2 regions of the Olsenella profusa DSM 13989 genome follow, and region 1 is predicted to be linked to the other one. Evidence: predicted binding sites of a transcription regulator. Region 1 holds the regulator's gene; the other holds the start of a gene.
What was found. The regulator NrdR, encoded in region 1, represses ribonucleotide reductase genes. The targets are predictions, from matches to a motif close to AAACACNATATATNGTGTTT.

Region 1 (7,238 bases):
TGCCATGAGGTTGGGGGGCGCCGTCATCTCCGTGGATGCCATGCAGGTGTATCGCGGCATGGACATCGGCACGGCCAAGACGCCTCCTGCCGGGCGCGAGGCTCCGCTCCTCATGGTGGACGTGGCGGACGTGCGCGAGGACTACTCCGTCCAACGCTTCCAGTCCGAGGCGCGCGCATGCGTCGACGTGCTGCTGTCCCAAGGGCAGGTTCCCATCCTCTGCGGCGGTACGGGCCTCTACCTCGACGCCGTGATAGACGAGGTGTCGTTTCCCCAGGGCAGGCGTGGCAGTGAGACGCGCTTGAGGTGGGAGCGGATGGCCGAGGCGGAGGGTGCCGAGGCACTCCATCGGGAGCTTGCCATGCGCGACCCCAAGAGCGCCGAGCTCGTTCACCCCCATAACATGCGGCGCGTGGTGCGTGCCCTCGAGATGCTCGACGAGGGTGTGAGCTATGCGCGCCAGCACGAGGGTCTCAGGCAGCGCACCCCCCATTACCTGACGCAGCTGTATGCCATGATGCTGCCACGTGCCGTGCTGTACGAGCGCATCGATGCGCGAGTCGATCGGATGTTCTCCCAGGGACTCGTCCAGGAGGTCGAGAGCCTCAGGGCGCAGGGGCTCACCGAGGGCATGACGGCTGGGCAGGCCATTGGATACAAGGAGGTGCTCGCCGCCCTGAGGGGCGATTGCTCCCTGGATGAGGCTCGCGAGCTCATCAAGCGAAGGACGCGCCACTACGCCAAGCGTCAGCTCTCTTGGCTCAGGCGCGACGGGAGGGCGCGTCCCCTCGATGCGACGTTGCCCCCTGACGAGCTGGTGGGACAGGTACTGTCTGGGATCCAGACATCCCGGGACGCCTGCCGCAGGAGGAGCTGACCAAACTGTGGAAGGGTGACGCATGGCTCGATTCAAACCTCGGTCCACGGCACCGGTACCGGAGCGCGCACTCCTGGTGGGCGTCGACCTTGGCACCGCAGCGTGGCCCCTCAGGGACTCGATGGCGGAACTCGGCCGCCTGGCGGTAACGGACGGGGCCGTCGTGGTGGGACAACTCACACAAAGGCTTCGGAAGCCCGTGTCGCGCACCTTCATCGGCAGCGGCAAGACCGAGGAGCTCGTGCGCATGGTACGAGCCCTTGACGTTGACGTAGTGATATTCGACGATGAGCTGACTCCCTCCCAGCAGACGAGCCTCGAGCGAATCGTGGGAGACTCCGTCAAGGTCATCGATCGCACGGCGCTCATCCTGGACATCTTTGGCAAGCACGCCACCACGCATGAGGGGCGCCTGCAGGTGCAGCTGGCACAGCTGCAGTATGTGCTCCCGCGTCTGAGGGGCATGTGGAGTCACCTGGTGGGAGAGCAGGCACGCGGCGGCATCGGCAGCCGTTTCGGCCAGGGCGAAAGCCAGCTGGAGATCGATCGTCGTCTGGTACGCGACCGCATCTCGCACCTTCGCCGCGAGCTCAAGGAGCTGGACAAGCGACGACGCATGCAGAGCAGGGCGCGCTGGGACTCGGGAATCTACCGGGTGGCCCTGGTCGGCTACACCAATGCCGGGAAGTCCACGTTGCTCAACCGTCTGACAGGTGCGGACGTCTATGCCAGAGACGAGCTCTTCGCCACCCTCGACCCCACCACACGCTCGCTCGACCTAAAGGCCGGTCGACGCATCACCCTGACGGACACGGTGGGGTTCATCCAAAAGCTCCCGACGAACCTCGTGGAGTCGTTCAAGTCCACGCTGGCAGAGGCTCGGGCCGCCGAACTCGTGCTGAAGGTTGCCGACGCGAGTGATCCCAACTGCGAGCGACAGATCGATGCCGTCGACGCCATTCTCGCTGACATAGGTGCGGCGGACATCGCCTCGGTGGTCGTGTACAACAAGTGCGACCAGCTCGACCGCGAGGTGGTACATGGCATGGAGGCACTGCACCCAGATGCGGAGTTCGTCTCGGCGCTTACGGGGACGGGGACGGATGGCCTGCTGTATCGCATCGCACGCGAGGCCGCGCGCGGCGACGTTACCATCACAAGCCTCATCCCCCACGACAAGGGGCTGCTCGTGAAGCTGGTTCATGAGCGCGGCCAGATCGTGCGCGAGCGTTACGAGCAGGGCGGCCTGCTTGTGACGGCCCGTGTCCCTAGGCGTATGGCGGACACGCTCGAACCCTATGGCGTGAGTGACGCAGGGGAGGCGCAAGGGCGAGTGGGGGCCTAGAGGAACAGGCTCAGCAGGAGCAGCATGGGTTGGTGCAGCACATAGATGGGCAGGGCATGCCTACCTACGAACTCAAGCGGCCTCAGGCCCACCGAGTGCAGGAACGCTGGGAAGCCATGGGCGCCGAGCGAGGCCCCGATGCCTGCGCCAGCGAGAAAGAGCAGCGAGTAGGGGAGTAGGGGGTAATAGTCCCCCGAGGCGAAGTGCGGCCCCGGAAAGCCCAGGGGAGCGAGGTAGGGTGTGGCATAGAGCTGCCGGGGCAGCTGCAGAACGAATTGTCCCACACCCACCAGCCCCTGGGGAACGCGCAGACAGGCGAGGAAGAGTGCCATGAGAGGGATCGAGCACAGCCAGGAACGGCGGCCCCTGAGGAGCCCTGCCGACCTGAGCAGTGCCGCAACGAGCGTGGACGCGCCCATGCAGAAGATGATGCCAAAGCTGATGGGCGTGTCCACGGCAGCGATGGTGGTGACCCCATAGATGAGCGCGGCAACCACCAGATATTTGCCGGCACGCCTGTAGTTGTCCCGCGAGAGGGCGCACATCATGCCGGCAATGAAGAGAAACGTCCAGCCGATTGACGCACGCCACACGTCCTCGAAGGGCGAATGGAACAGGGGGAGCGTGCGCCCCCTCAGCGTCACGAGATCGTACGAGAGGTGAAAGAGCACCATCGACACGACGGAGCACCCCCTCACGGTGTCGATGAGGCGCAGCCGCGACGAGCGCCTCGGCTGCGGGGCCATCCGCAGCCTAGGCAATGGTCCTCATGAGTGCGACGACCTTACCCAGGATGATGGGATTCCGTACGTAGATGGGATCCATCGTGTCATTCTCCGGCTGGAGGCGGATGCGACCCTCCTCCCGGTAGAAGGTCTTGACCGTGGCGGAATCGTCTATGAGAGCCACGACGATCTCGCCATCCTGGGCATCATGCTGCTCGCGTACGGCAATGATGTCACCGTCGAGAATCCCCTTGTTGACCATCGATGTGCCATGGACCTTCAGCAGGAAGGAGCTGCCGCTGCCGACGACACTGGCGGGGAGCGTGAGCTGATCCTCCACATTCTGCTCGGCAAGAATGGGGGTGCCTGCGGCGACGCGGCCGATAAGGGGAAGGGAGATGGTTCCCTCGCTCACATGCTCCTCCACCGACGCAAGCGCTTGTCCGCCGGGCAGGTCGTCCTCAACCACCTCAATGGTGCGCGGCTTCTTGGAGTCGCGCTTGATGAGGCCACGCTCCTGAAGGACCTTCAGGTGCATATGAACCGTCGAGGGCGAGGCCAGCCCCACGGCCGTGCCAATCTCCCTCACCGAGGGCGGATAGCCATGTTCGGTGGTGTAGGAGCAGATGAAGTCGTAGATGGACTGCTGTCTCTTGCTGAGCCTGTCCTTGGCCATTGGTCCCCCTCGTCCCCGTGACTAGGTAGCGTAGCAAAAATACAAACACATGTTCTCTCTTTGCTTGACAGTGAGTGTCGTTGTCCCTATAGTAGCACATATGTTCGCAGTACACGTGTTCTTTTGGCAATTGCTGTCGCGTGGTCTTGGTATACCAGTCTCGTACACACGCCGGGAGGGGAGTAAGCCATGCAGTCCTACAGACGCATCCAGAACGGTGTCGCAGCATTTCCCATCGCTGGCACGGCAGCGCTCAGACCTCGGCAGCACCGTGGTCTCGTGATGCTCGAGGGCGGTGCCACGGCACAGCGCCACCTCGCCGATGTGCGTGTCAGGCGCGAGGGGCGCCTTCGGCCGCACACGCTTGTCCTTGGGGCCCTTCTCGTCTGCGTCCTTTCCGTAGGCGCACTGATCCTTTCGGGCATCACATCTGCAGCCGCCGCACAACAGGCGCTGGATCGGGCAGACACCGTAACGATAGCGGTGCGGCAGGGAGACTCCCTGTGGAGCATCGCTCATGAGCATGGCATTGCCGGAGTCGATGACGGACGTATCGTCTCTTGGATCGAACAGCACAATGGGGTCTCTGCTGACGGGCTTGTGCCCGGCCAGAAGCTCGTCATCCCCACCTCCACAGCATGATCACAGTCACGGCCCTATCGCATAGAGGATTGCGGTTTGGTCACGTAGAAGGCTGAGCCGCGTGATCCTGTGGTATCCTCCATTTGTACATATATGAGGAGGAGTATGCGCTGTCCCAAGTGTGGTTGCGAGGAGTCGAAGGTCGTCGACTCTCGCCCGTCCGAGAACAATGACGCCATTCGCCGCCGCCGAGAGTGCATCAGGTGTGGTACGCGCTTTACCACCTACGAGCGTCGCGAAGAGATGCCCATCATGGTCGTCAAGAAGGATGGCCACAAGGAGGCCTTCGATCGCACAAAGATCATGCGGGGGCTCATGGTGGCCACCATCAAGCGCAACGTTCCGCTGGAGCGGCTCGATGGTCTCATTGACAGCATCCTCAGTGAGCTCAGGGACTCCGGCACGGTCGAGGTGAACTCCCAGGAGCTGGGCAAGATGGTCCTCCAGCGCCTCGTTGATATAGACAAAGTTGCCTATGTGCGCTTTGCCTCGGTTTATCGCGACTTCAAGGACATTGACGAGTTCGAAGAAGAGCTACGGAGCCTCATCAATGGGTAATGACAGGATCTCTCTACCTATCAAGCGCCTCGACCCGTCGATCGAGCTGCCCTCCTATGCCCATGCGGGCGATGCCGGCCTCGACCTGAGGGCAAACGAGGACGTTGTCCTCAGGCCCCTCGAGCGGCGCCTCGTCCCCACGGGGCTTGCCATAGCCGTCCCCGAGGGATATGCCGGCTTTGTGCAGCCGAGAAGTGGCCTCGCCTTCAAGGAGGGCCTTTCTATGGCCAACACCCCCGGCCTCATCGACGCGCACTACCGCGGGGAGCTCAAGGTGTGCGTCGTCAATCTCGACGCCACGCACGACATCACTATCACCAGGGGCGAGCGCATCGCCCAGCTGGTCATCCAGAAGGTGCCCGAGGTGTGTCTCAGGGAGGTCGGCGAGTTGGATGAGACGGACAGGGGCACGGGCGGCTTTGGTTCCAGTGGCGTCTAGCTTCAAGACGCCAGGTGCTTGAGGCATCGGGGATGCCTCCTTTTTTTCGTTCGCGTGCCCATGACGGCAGGTACAGAAGGGGAGTTTCATGGATTCGTTCTTTAAGGTCAGCCAACGGGGGTCTTCTACCGGCCAAGAGGTACGGGCCGGCCTCACGACCTTCCTGGCAATGTCGTACATCATCGCGCTGAACCCCCTCATTCTCTCGAATGCGGGCGTTCCCATCTCCGCAACCATCACCAGCACCTGCTTTGGCGCCGGCATCATGACCATCCTCATGGGCATCTTTGCCAACCGCCCGCTCGCGCTTGCCTCTGGCCTGGGCATCAACTCCATGATCGCCGTTGCCACGACGACGCTCTGCAACGGTGACTGGCATGCCGCCATGGGCGTCATCTTCGTCGAGGGCGTCGTCATCCTGGTCCTGGTGCTCTGTGGTCTCAGGCAAGCCATCATGGATGCCATTCCCATCTCGCTGCGCCATGGCATCTCGGTGGGCCTCGGCCTCTTCATAGCCATGATCGGCCTGGCCAATGCCGGCATCATCACGGGGGACGGCAGCACCATCCTCGCCCTGGGCAAGGTCACGAGCCCCGCCTTCATCCTAGGTGTCATCTCCATCGTCGCCACCATCGTCTTCGTGGCGCTCAGGTTGCGTGGCGCGCTGCTGCTGGGCATCATCGTCGCCGTCATCTGCGGCATCCCCCTGGGGCTCATCCAGGCTCCCCAGGGCATGCTCTCGTTGCCGGACTTCTCGAGCTTTGGGGCCCCGTTTCAGGCGGATGCGAACGGCACCATCGGCCTCCTCAAGGTCATGACCACCCCTACGCTGCTCGTGCTCGCATTCTCACTCATGATGTCCGACTTCTTTGACACCATGGGCACGGCGATGGCCGTGGCCAAGCAGGGCGACTTCCTCGAGGAGGATGGCAGCGTCAAGGACATGTGCACGATCCTGATCGTTGACTCCTGCGCCGCATGGGTCGGTGGCCTGCTCGGCGCCTCCTCCGTCACGACGTTCGTGGAGTCCGCGTCCGGCGCGGCCGACGGCGGCCGCACGGGCCTCTCGTCCGTGTTCGCAGGTGTCCTGTTCCTCATCGCCGCGTTCTTCGCACCTGTCATTGCCGTCATCCCCGGCGCAGCCACCTGTGGGGCCCTTGTCTACGTTGGCTACCTCATGCTCTCCGAAGCCCTGGAGATCCAGTGGAACGATCTGCTCGAGGGCCTGCCATCCTTCCTGATCATCGCGGGCATTCCGATGACGTACTCCATCTCCTCGGGCATTGGCCTGGGCTTCATCGCCTACGTGGTCGTCGCCGTGGCGACGGGCCAGGTGCGCAAGGTCAAGCCGCTCATGTGGGTCGCCGCGCTCGCGTTCCTCATCTACTTCCTCGTGTCGTAGCGGGACGTAGCCAGGAGCCATACAAGAGGGGAGGGGGCAGACGCCCCCTCTTCGTCTGCACACAGGTCCGGGGCGACTGAAAGGCACATACCCTAATGGGTAGCATTCCAGTGACAATTCATGCCATGAACGCTCTCTCTAGAAAGGTCGTTGTGAGATGTCCGAACAGCAGAAGGATCTGGTCATCATCGGTGGTGGCCCCGCGGGGCTGTCCGCCGCCATCTATGGGGCCCGTGCGCTTCTCGATGCCGTCACGCTCGAACAGGAGGCGGTCGGCGGCCAGATCATCCTTACGAGCGAGGTGGATAACTATCCCGGCGTGCCGCACACGGATGGCTTCTCGCTGACGGATGCCATGCAGAAGCAGGCCATCGACCTGGGCGCCTCCATCAAGATGGGACAGGTGGCCTCCCTTGCGCGCAAGGAGGATGGTTCGGGGTTCGTCGTGGAGACACCGGAGGGCACCTATGACACCAAGACGGTCATCATCTCCGGTGGCGCCACGCCACGCCATGTTGGCTTCGAGGGCGAGGAAGCCTTCGGGGGCCACGGCGTCTCATACTGTGCCACCTGT
Region 2 (7,238 bases), 920 kb from region 1:
ACCTGCATCGCTCGCTCATGAACGTGACGGCCCTCAGCCCCCATATCGGCTACGAGCGCACGGCCGAGGTGGCACAGAAGGCCCACTGCGAGGGCACGAGCCTCCGCACGGCCTGCACCTCCCTAGGGTATCTTACGGGGGAGCAATTTGACGAGGCGTTCAAGCCCGAGGAGATGGTCTAGGTGGCAGACGCCCCCCTGCATGACAGCCACGGACATGGCCCAACGTCCCGCCTGCGGGACATGCCCGACGGCGACCGCCGCCTGGTGCGGGTCAGCTGCCAGATGCTCCAAGCATGTGTCCATGGCGCAGCCGGCATGATGGATCGTATCGTTACCGAACGCACGGGCAGGTAGCGTGGCGGCAAGGCGCAGCAGCTCCAAGATGGGCTCCCGTAGGACGGCAAGAGGCGGCGGCGCACGCGCCCGGCGCGCGGCTCACCCCACCGCGCGAACGGGCACGAAGCGCAGCGGCAGGCGCGGCGCCCGTCGCGTCCCAATGGCGCCCCCTCAGACAGGCCAGCGGCGCCAGGCGCGCGCCCGTGCGCACCGCAGGGGCCCGCGCCTGCGCAAGCGGCCGCTCATCATACTGGCCCTGACGCTCATAGCCGCGCTCGCGCTGCGCCTCACCGTGTTCAAGGCCACGACCGACCCCGTCACGACGTTCATCGAGGAGGAGCTCACGCCCGCCCCAGCGCCCATCTCCATGGCCGTCTCCCCCGACGACGTGCTCGCAAACCCCTATGACTGGAGCAGGCTCTCGCATCCCGGCTACTTCCACGAGTACCGCGTGAATGGCACCGTCGCCTCCCGCGTGGGCGTGGACGTCTCGGAGTTCCAGGGGGCCATAGACTGGCCGACCGTCCATGACATGGGGGTCGACTTTGCCTACGTGCGTGTGGGCTACCGCGGCTCGACCACGCCTGACATCGTGGCAGACTCACGCGCCGAGCAGAACATGGACGGCGTGCTCGACGCGGGCATGAGCCTGGGCGTGTACTTCTTCTCCCAGGCAACCACCGAGGACGAGGCCATCGAGGAGGCCGACTACGTCATCGACCACATCGGCGGCCGCCAGCTCACCTATCCCGTCGCCTTCGACCTGGAACCGGAGTCGACCAACGACTCGCGCGTGAGCGATCTCACGAACGATCAACGCACGGCCGTCACCGTGGCGTTCTGCGAGCGCATCCGCGAGAGGGGCTACAACGCCGTCGTCTATGGCAACCAGTACGATCTCGGACGCATGGACCTCGCGCGGCTTGCCCCCTATGGGTTCTGGTATGCGGAGTACGAGAGCGCGCCCACCTCGCAGATCGCCTTCGGCATATGGCAGTACTCACGCAGCGGCATGATAGACGGCATCGGCACCAAGGTGGATGTCGACCTGGACCTCACCGGAGCACTCAGGCAGACCGTGCCCGATCCCACCGCCCATACATCGGACGCTGCCTAGGGGCCTGGCGAACCCCTAGGCTAGGAGCTCCTTCACGGAGAGCTTGGGCACATGGTGCACGTCGGCACCGTCGCGCCAATAGGCGACGTCGCCGCCCTGGGCATCATCCAACTCCACCGTCTCGGCAGGGTAGCCCAACGCCAGCAGCAACGCACAGGCCAGTCCCTGGCAGTCAAGACCCAGGCGCTCGTCAATCGTCGCATCGAAGCTCCTGATCATGCAGCCACCCATGCCGCGCGCCGTCGCCGCCAGCATGAGGGTCTGGGCGGCGATGCCCACGTCCACGAGGCGTATGGGGGTGGTGACCATCTGCCTGGGCACGCACACGGCGATGTAGGCGCAGGGACGCTCGCCCTCCTTCGGGCCCGCCCACTCCCGGTAGCGTGCCGCCCACCCATGGTGCGCGCAGCAGTAGGCCACGGCATCGGCATCCGTCACCAGGCGAAAGCGCAGCTGCTGCATGTTGTTGCCCGATGGGGCGAGACGGGCGGCCGCCACAAGCGCCAGCAGGTCGTCCCATGGGATGGGGCGACCTGGGTCAAAGCGGCGATAGCTGCGCGAGGCACGTGCCAGCTCCAAGAACTCGTCATATGCCATGGCCATGGGTGCTCCCTCCGTCATCATCCACCCATCTCAGCCTACAGCAGGCCCAGCTTCACACAGGCGCTGTAGATGCCATCGTGGTCGACGTCGCTCGTTACGAAGTCAGCCTGCTCCTTGACCTCGGGGTTGCCGTTGCCCATGGCCACGGAGGTACCCACCACGCCAAACATCGCGAGGTCGTTGCCGCCGTCACCAAAGGCGGCCGCCTCGTCGGCGTCAAGCCCGTAGCGCCTCAGCATGCGACGCACCGCCGCATGCTTGCCCCCATGGCGTGGAAAGGCGTCCACAAAGTGCGGCGACCAGCGCGTGAGCTTGAGATGCTCCGTGGCATCGGTCACCACGCCCGTCTCACCCGGATGCAGGAAGACGTTGAGCTGGTAGATGTCATTATGCAGCGCCTGGTGGATGTCGCCCTCCTGGAAGTGCTGGCCGGTGGCCTCCTCGATGGCGCACACGTCATCGTTGTGGCCGCTCACATAGCAGCGCCCCTTCTCCATGAAGAGACATTCGTAGAGACCCTGGTCAACCTGGTCCACCACGACCGCGATGTCTCCCTTGTCCATGAACTCGTCAAAGAAGACCTCGTCGCGCGTAAGGCAGAGCTGGCCGTTGAACAGGATGAAGGCCTCGAAGTTGTCGATGGATATCTCCTCCAGCTGATAGGGGGGACGCCCCGTTGCCAGGAAGCACATCACGCCCTTGCGCTTGAGCTCTGCAAGGGCCATGAGCGTCGTCTCCGGAACGCGGTGGTCCTTGAAGGAGAGAAGGGTTCCGTCAACGTCAAAGAAGATCGCCCGGATGGGGCGCGGGGTGTTCCAGATGGACATGGTGCTCCTTTGTCTGTGAGGGAACGTCACGCCCGCACACGCATGGCGTCCCCGATATCGATAGACTCATCATAATGTAGCCATTCGACGACCGCTCGCCGGAAATTCTCGTTTCCTGTGCTCTTGCCACACGCCGTTTGCAAACAGCGACGTAGGGCAGGGGGAGGTGGCAATTGTCGAAGAGAAAACACATTATCTAGTGGAAGATTCTCGTGCAAAACACTAGAAATTGTGTCATAGTGGATACCACCGTCAAGTATGTCTTCAGGAAAGCATCACCCACGACAACAAAACCTACCACCATGGGGGCACCAATGAAGATCATCAAGCGCAATGGTTCAGAGGTCACGTTTGACACCGAGAAGATCGTCAACGCCATCAAGGCCGCCAACGCCGAGGTGCCCGAGGGTGATCGTCTCACCAATCGCGAGATCAGGTTCGCCTCGCTCAACGTGGAGGACGAGTGCGCCTCCGCCGGCCACACCGTCACCGTGGAGGAGGTCCAGGACCTCGTCGAGGATCAGCTCATGGCCCTCGACCGCTTCGTGGTGGCCCGCAAGTACATCATCTATCGCTACCTGCAGAACCAGAAGCGCCGGAAGAACACCACGGATGACAAGATCCTCTCGCTGATCGAGTCCAACAACGAGGAGGTCAAGCAGGAGAACTCCAACAAGAACCCCACCGTGGTCTCCGTGCAGCGCGACTACATGGCCGGTGAGGTCTCCAAGGACCTCGCCTGCCGCCAGCTGCTGCCGCAGGACGTGGTGGAGGCCCACGACGCCGGCATCATCCACTTCCACGATGCGGACTACTATGCCCAGCACATGCACAACTGCGACCTCGTGAACCTCGAGGACATGCTGCAGAACGGCACCGTCATCTCCGGCACCATGATCGAGAAGCCGCACAGCTTCTCCACCGCCTGTAACATCGCCACGCAGATCATCGCACAGGTGGCCTCCTGCCAGTACGGCGGCCAGTCCATCAGCCTGGCGCACCTCGCCCCCTTCGTGGACGTGAGCCGCAAGAAGATCCGCCGCCAGGTGTACGCCGAGCTCGAGGCCATTGGCGCCACACCCGCCGTCGAAAAGATCGACCGGATCGTCGAGAGGCGCCTGCGCGACGAGGTGGCCCGCGGCGTCCAGACCATCCAGTACCAGGTGGTCACCCTCATGACCACCAACGGCCAAGCTCCCTTCATCACCGTGTTCATGTACCTCAACGAGGCCAGGAGCGAGCAGGAGAAGGCCGACCTCGCCCTCTGCATCGAGGAGATGCTCCGCCAGCGCTACCAGGGCGTCAAGAACGAGGCGGGAGTCTGGATCACACCCGCGTTTCCCAAGCTCATCTACGTGCTCGAGGAGGACAACACCCACGAGGGCGACCGGTACTTCTACCTCACCAAGCTCGCGGCAAAGTGCACCGCAAAGCGCATGGTCCCCGACTACATCTCCGAGAAGAAGATGCGCGAGTACAAGCTCTCCCGTGGAGAGACCGAAGGCGAGGGCGACGTGTACACCTGCATGGGCTGCCGCTCCTTCCTCACGCCCGACCGCTCCGGCAACGGCTATGACAACGTGGCCAACGCCGGCAACTGGGAGCCGGGCAAGCCCAAGTACTACGGACGCTTCAACCAGGGTGTCGTCACCATCAACCTGCCTGACGTGGCCCTCTCCTCCGAGGGCGACAGGGACGAGTTCTGGCGTGTGTTCGACGAGCGCCTCGAGCTCTGCCACAGGGCCCTGCGCTGCCGTCATGACCGCCTGGTGGGCACCACATCCGACGCCGCGCCCATCCTGTGGCAGTACGGTGCGCTGGCTCGCCTGAAGAAGGGCGAGATCATCGACAGGCTCCTCTATGGTGGCTACTCCACCATCAGCCTGGGCTATGCCGGCCTGTACGAGTGCGTCAAGTACATGACGGGCCACAGCCACACCGATAAGGAGGCGACGCCCTTCGCCCTCTCCGTCATGCAGCACATGAACGACAGGTGCGCCGAGTGGAAGGCGGCCGAGAACATCGACTACTCCCTCTATGGCACGCCGCTGGAGTCCACCACCTACAAGTTCGCGCGCTGCCTGCAGAAGCGCTTCGGTGTGGTCAAGGGCATCACGGACCACGGCTACATCACCAACAGCTACCACGTGAACGTTCGCGAGGACATCGACGCCTTCACCAAGCTCAAGTTCGAGTCCGAGTTCCAGCGCCTCTCCCCCGGCGGGGCCATCTCCTACGTCGAGGTGCCCAACATGCAGGACAACCTCGAGGCCGTCATCCGCGTCATGCAGTACATCTACGACAACATCATGTATGCCGAGCTCAACACCAAGAGCGACTACTGCCAGGTGTGCGGCTACGACGGCGAGATCCAGATCGCCGAGGATGATGGCAAGCTCGTGTGGGAGTGCCCGCACTGCCACAACCGCGACCAGTCCAAGATGAACGTCGCCCGCAGGACCTGCGGCTACATCGGGACCCAGTACTGGAACCAGGGACGCACCGAGGAGATCAAGGATCGCGTGCTGCACCTGTAGGCCTGCCCGGACGGCCCCCTTCCGCACTCAGACAGCTCGCGTGGCGAGAACTCGTGCGGGCGGGGGCCGTCCCTTATACCTTCGGGAGACGTGGGCCAACCTCCTCCGTACCCCCTGGCATTCCCTGACGGGAACAACTATGGAACGCCCACATATGCGGGCGTTCCATGTATGGGAGACAGTCGTGAACTACGCCAGCATCAAGTACTGCGACATCGCGAACGGCGCGGGCGTGCGCACGTCGCTCTTCGTCTCGGGCTGTCGCCTGCACTGCAAGGGGTGCTTCAACAACGGCGCCTGGTCGTTCCTCGCGGGGGAGCCCTTCACGACCGAGGTGGAGGATCGCGTCGTCGAGTCGCTCGCTCCGGCCTACGTGGACGGCCTCACCGTGCTGGGCGGCGAGCCGACCGAGCCCGAGAACGCCCAGGCGCTGGCCCCCTTCCTCGAGCGCGTGCGCGCGGCCCATCCCCAGAAGGGCATCTGGCTCTACTCCGGCCGTACCTGGGAGGAGCTCACGGGTTCCGGAAGCCATGCCAGCGAGGACATGCGGCGCATCCTGCGGACGCTCGACGTGCTGGTGGATGGCCCCTTCGTGCAGGAGCTGCATGACATCGCGCTGCGCTTCAAGGGCTCCTCCAACCAGCGCATCATCGACGTGCCCGCCAGCCTCGCGGCAAGTGAGGTGGTGCTCTGGAGTGACGACCCGCTGTTCGAGACGCACGAGATGTGAGCCAAGCTAGGGCGGCAACCGTAGACAAGAGCGCCCTCGCCCTGGCCGCGCCGCTCTTCGCCATCATCTGGACCGGGACCTACCCCATGCGCCGCATACAGGCATCGCGGCAGGGCGAAGTGGATGACGATGCTCGTTAGCCGCCCCTACCTCCGCGCGTTGAGCAGATAGAGCTGGTGCAGCCCCCGGAGGGCGAGCGTTGCGTCCACGATCACGTCATGCGAGACGAGCTTGGCCACGCGCGTGGCCCCCTCCCCCGTCAGCACGATGGGCGCATCCTCCCCCAGCTCGGCAAACACGCGGTCGAGCAGGCCATCGATGCGCGCGACCTCTCCAAGCACCACGCCCGAGAGCATGGCCTCGCGCGTGGAGCGGCCGATGGCCGCCTCGGGCACCGCCAGCTCGATCATGGGCAGCCGCGCCGCGCGCTGGCTGAGCGACTGTGCCCCCGCCGCCAGCCCCGGCGCGATGAGGCCACCCAGGAAGGAGCCGTCCCGTCCCACCACCTCCAGGTTGAGCGTGGTCCCCAGGTCGACGGCGATCACGGGCGTCCCATGGCGCTCACGCGCCGCCACGGCGTCGGCAATGCGATCGGGGCCGATCTCCGAGGGATCGCGATAGCGCATCGGAAGCCCGGTCCTGAGACCTGGACCCACCACATACGGGCGACATCGCCCGAGAAGCCCCAGGGCACGCTCCCACACATCGGACAGTGCTGGCACCACGCAGGAGAGAATCGCGCCCATGACCTCTCCGGTGGGTGGTTCCCCCATGACCTGCCTCATGCGAAGCGCCACCTCGTCCACCGTCAGGCGCTGGGGAGTCGAGAGCTCCCAGGTGCACGTGGGCTCGTCGGAGGCATGTCCGCCGCCCTCGAACAGCCCCAGCGACGTCGTGGTGTTGCCCACGTCAACCGCCAGCACGACACCTGTGGTCACGTTCTGTGCCCCTGCCATGTTCGTCCCCCTCGCCTGGTGGATGGCGCTCGCATCCTCTACACTGTAGCCGTTCGCTGGACTCGTCCCGTCCTGCGGACGTCCGGTAACCCGACTCCTCGCCACGCACGGGCGCTGGCATCAGGGGGAG

Region 2: a site for NrdR is predicted at 3,103-3,122, ahead of nrdD (anaerobic ribonucleoside-triphosphate reductase). Genes of this name have one in related genera too.

Annotation. Positions count from the first base shown of each region.
Region 1 covers NZ_JAUSQK010000001.1:2,158,726-2,165,963, forward strand. The annotation lists gene miaA (tRNA (adenosine(37)-N6)-dimethylallyltransferase MiaA) at 1-877, shown strand, start outside; gene hflX (GTPase HflX) at 900-2,222, shown strand; gene J2S71_RS10005 (heparan-alpha-glucosaminide N-acetyltransferase) at 2,219-2,968, opposite strand; gene lexA (transcriptional repressor LexA) at 2,976-3,623, opposite strand; gene J2S71_RS10015 (LysM peptidoglycan-binding domain-containing protein) at 3,813-4,265, shown strand; gene nrdR (transcriptional regulator NrdR) at 4,371-4,823, shown strand; gene dut (dUTP diphosphatase) at 4,816-5,262, shown strand; gene J2S71_RS10030 (NCS2 family permease) at 5,351-6,664, shown strand; gene J2S71_RS10035 (NAD(P)/FAD-dependent oxidoreductase) at 6,822-7,238, shown strand, end outside.
Region 2 covers NZ_JAUSQK010000001.1:1,233,953-1,241,190, reverse strand. The annotation lists gene fumC (class II fumarate hydratase) at 1-182, shown strand, start outside; gene J2S71_RS05750 (hypothetical protein) at 183-356, shown strand; gene J2S71_RS05745 (glycoside hydrolase family 25 protein) at 358-1,455, shown strand; gene J2S71_RS05740 (nitroreductase family protein) at 1,471-2,058, opposite strand; gene J2S71_RS05735 (Cof-type HAD-IIB family hydrolase) at 2,094-2,885, opposite strand; gene nrdD (anaerobic ribonucleoside-triphosphate reductase) at 3,200-5,422, shown strand; gene nrdG (anaerobic ribonucleoside-triphosphate reductase activating protein) at 5,607-6,152, shown strand; gene J2S71_RS05720 (type III pantothenate kinase) at 6,299-7,108, opposite strand.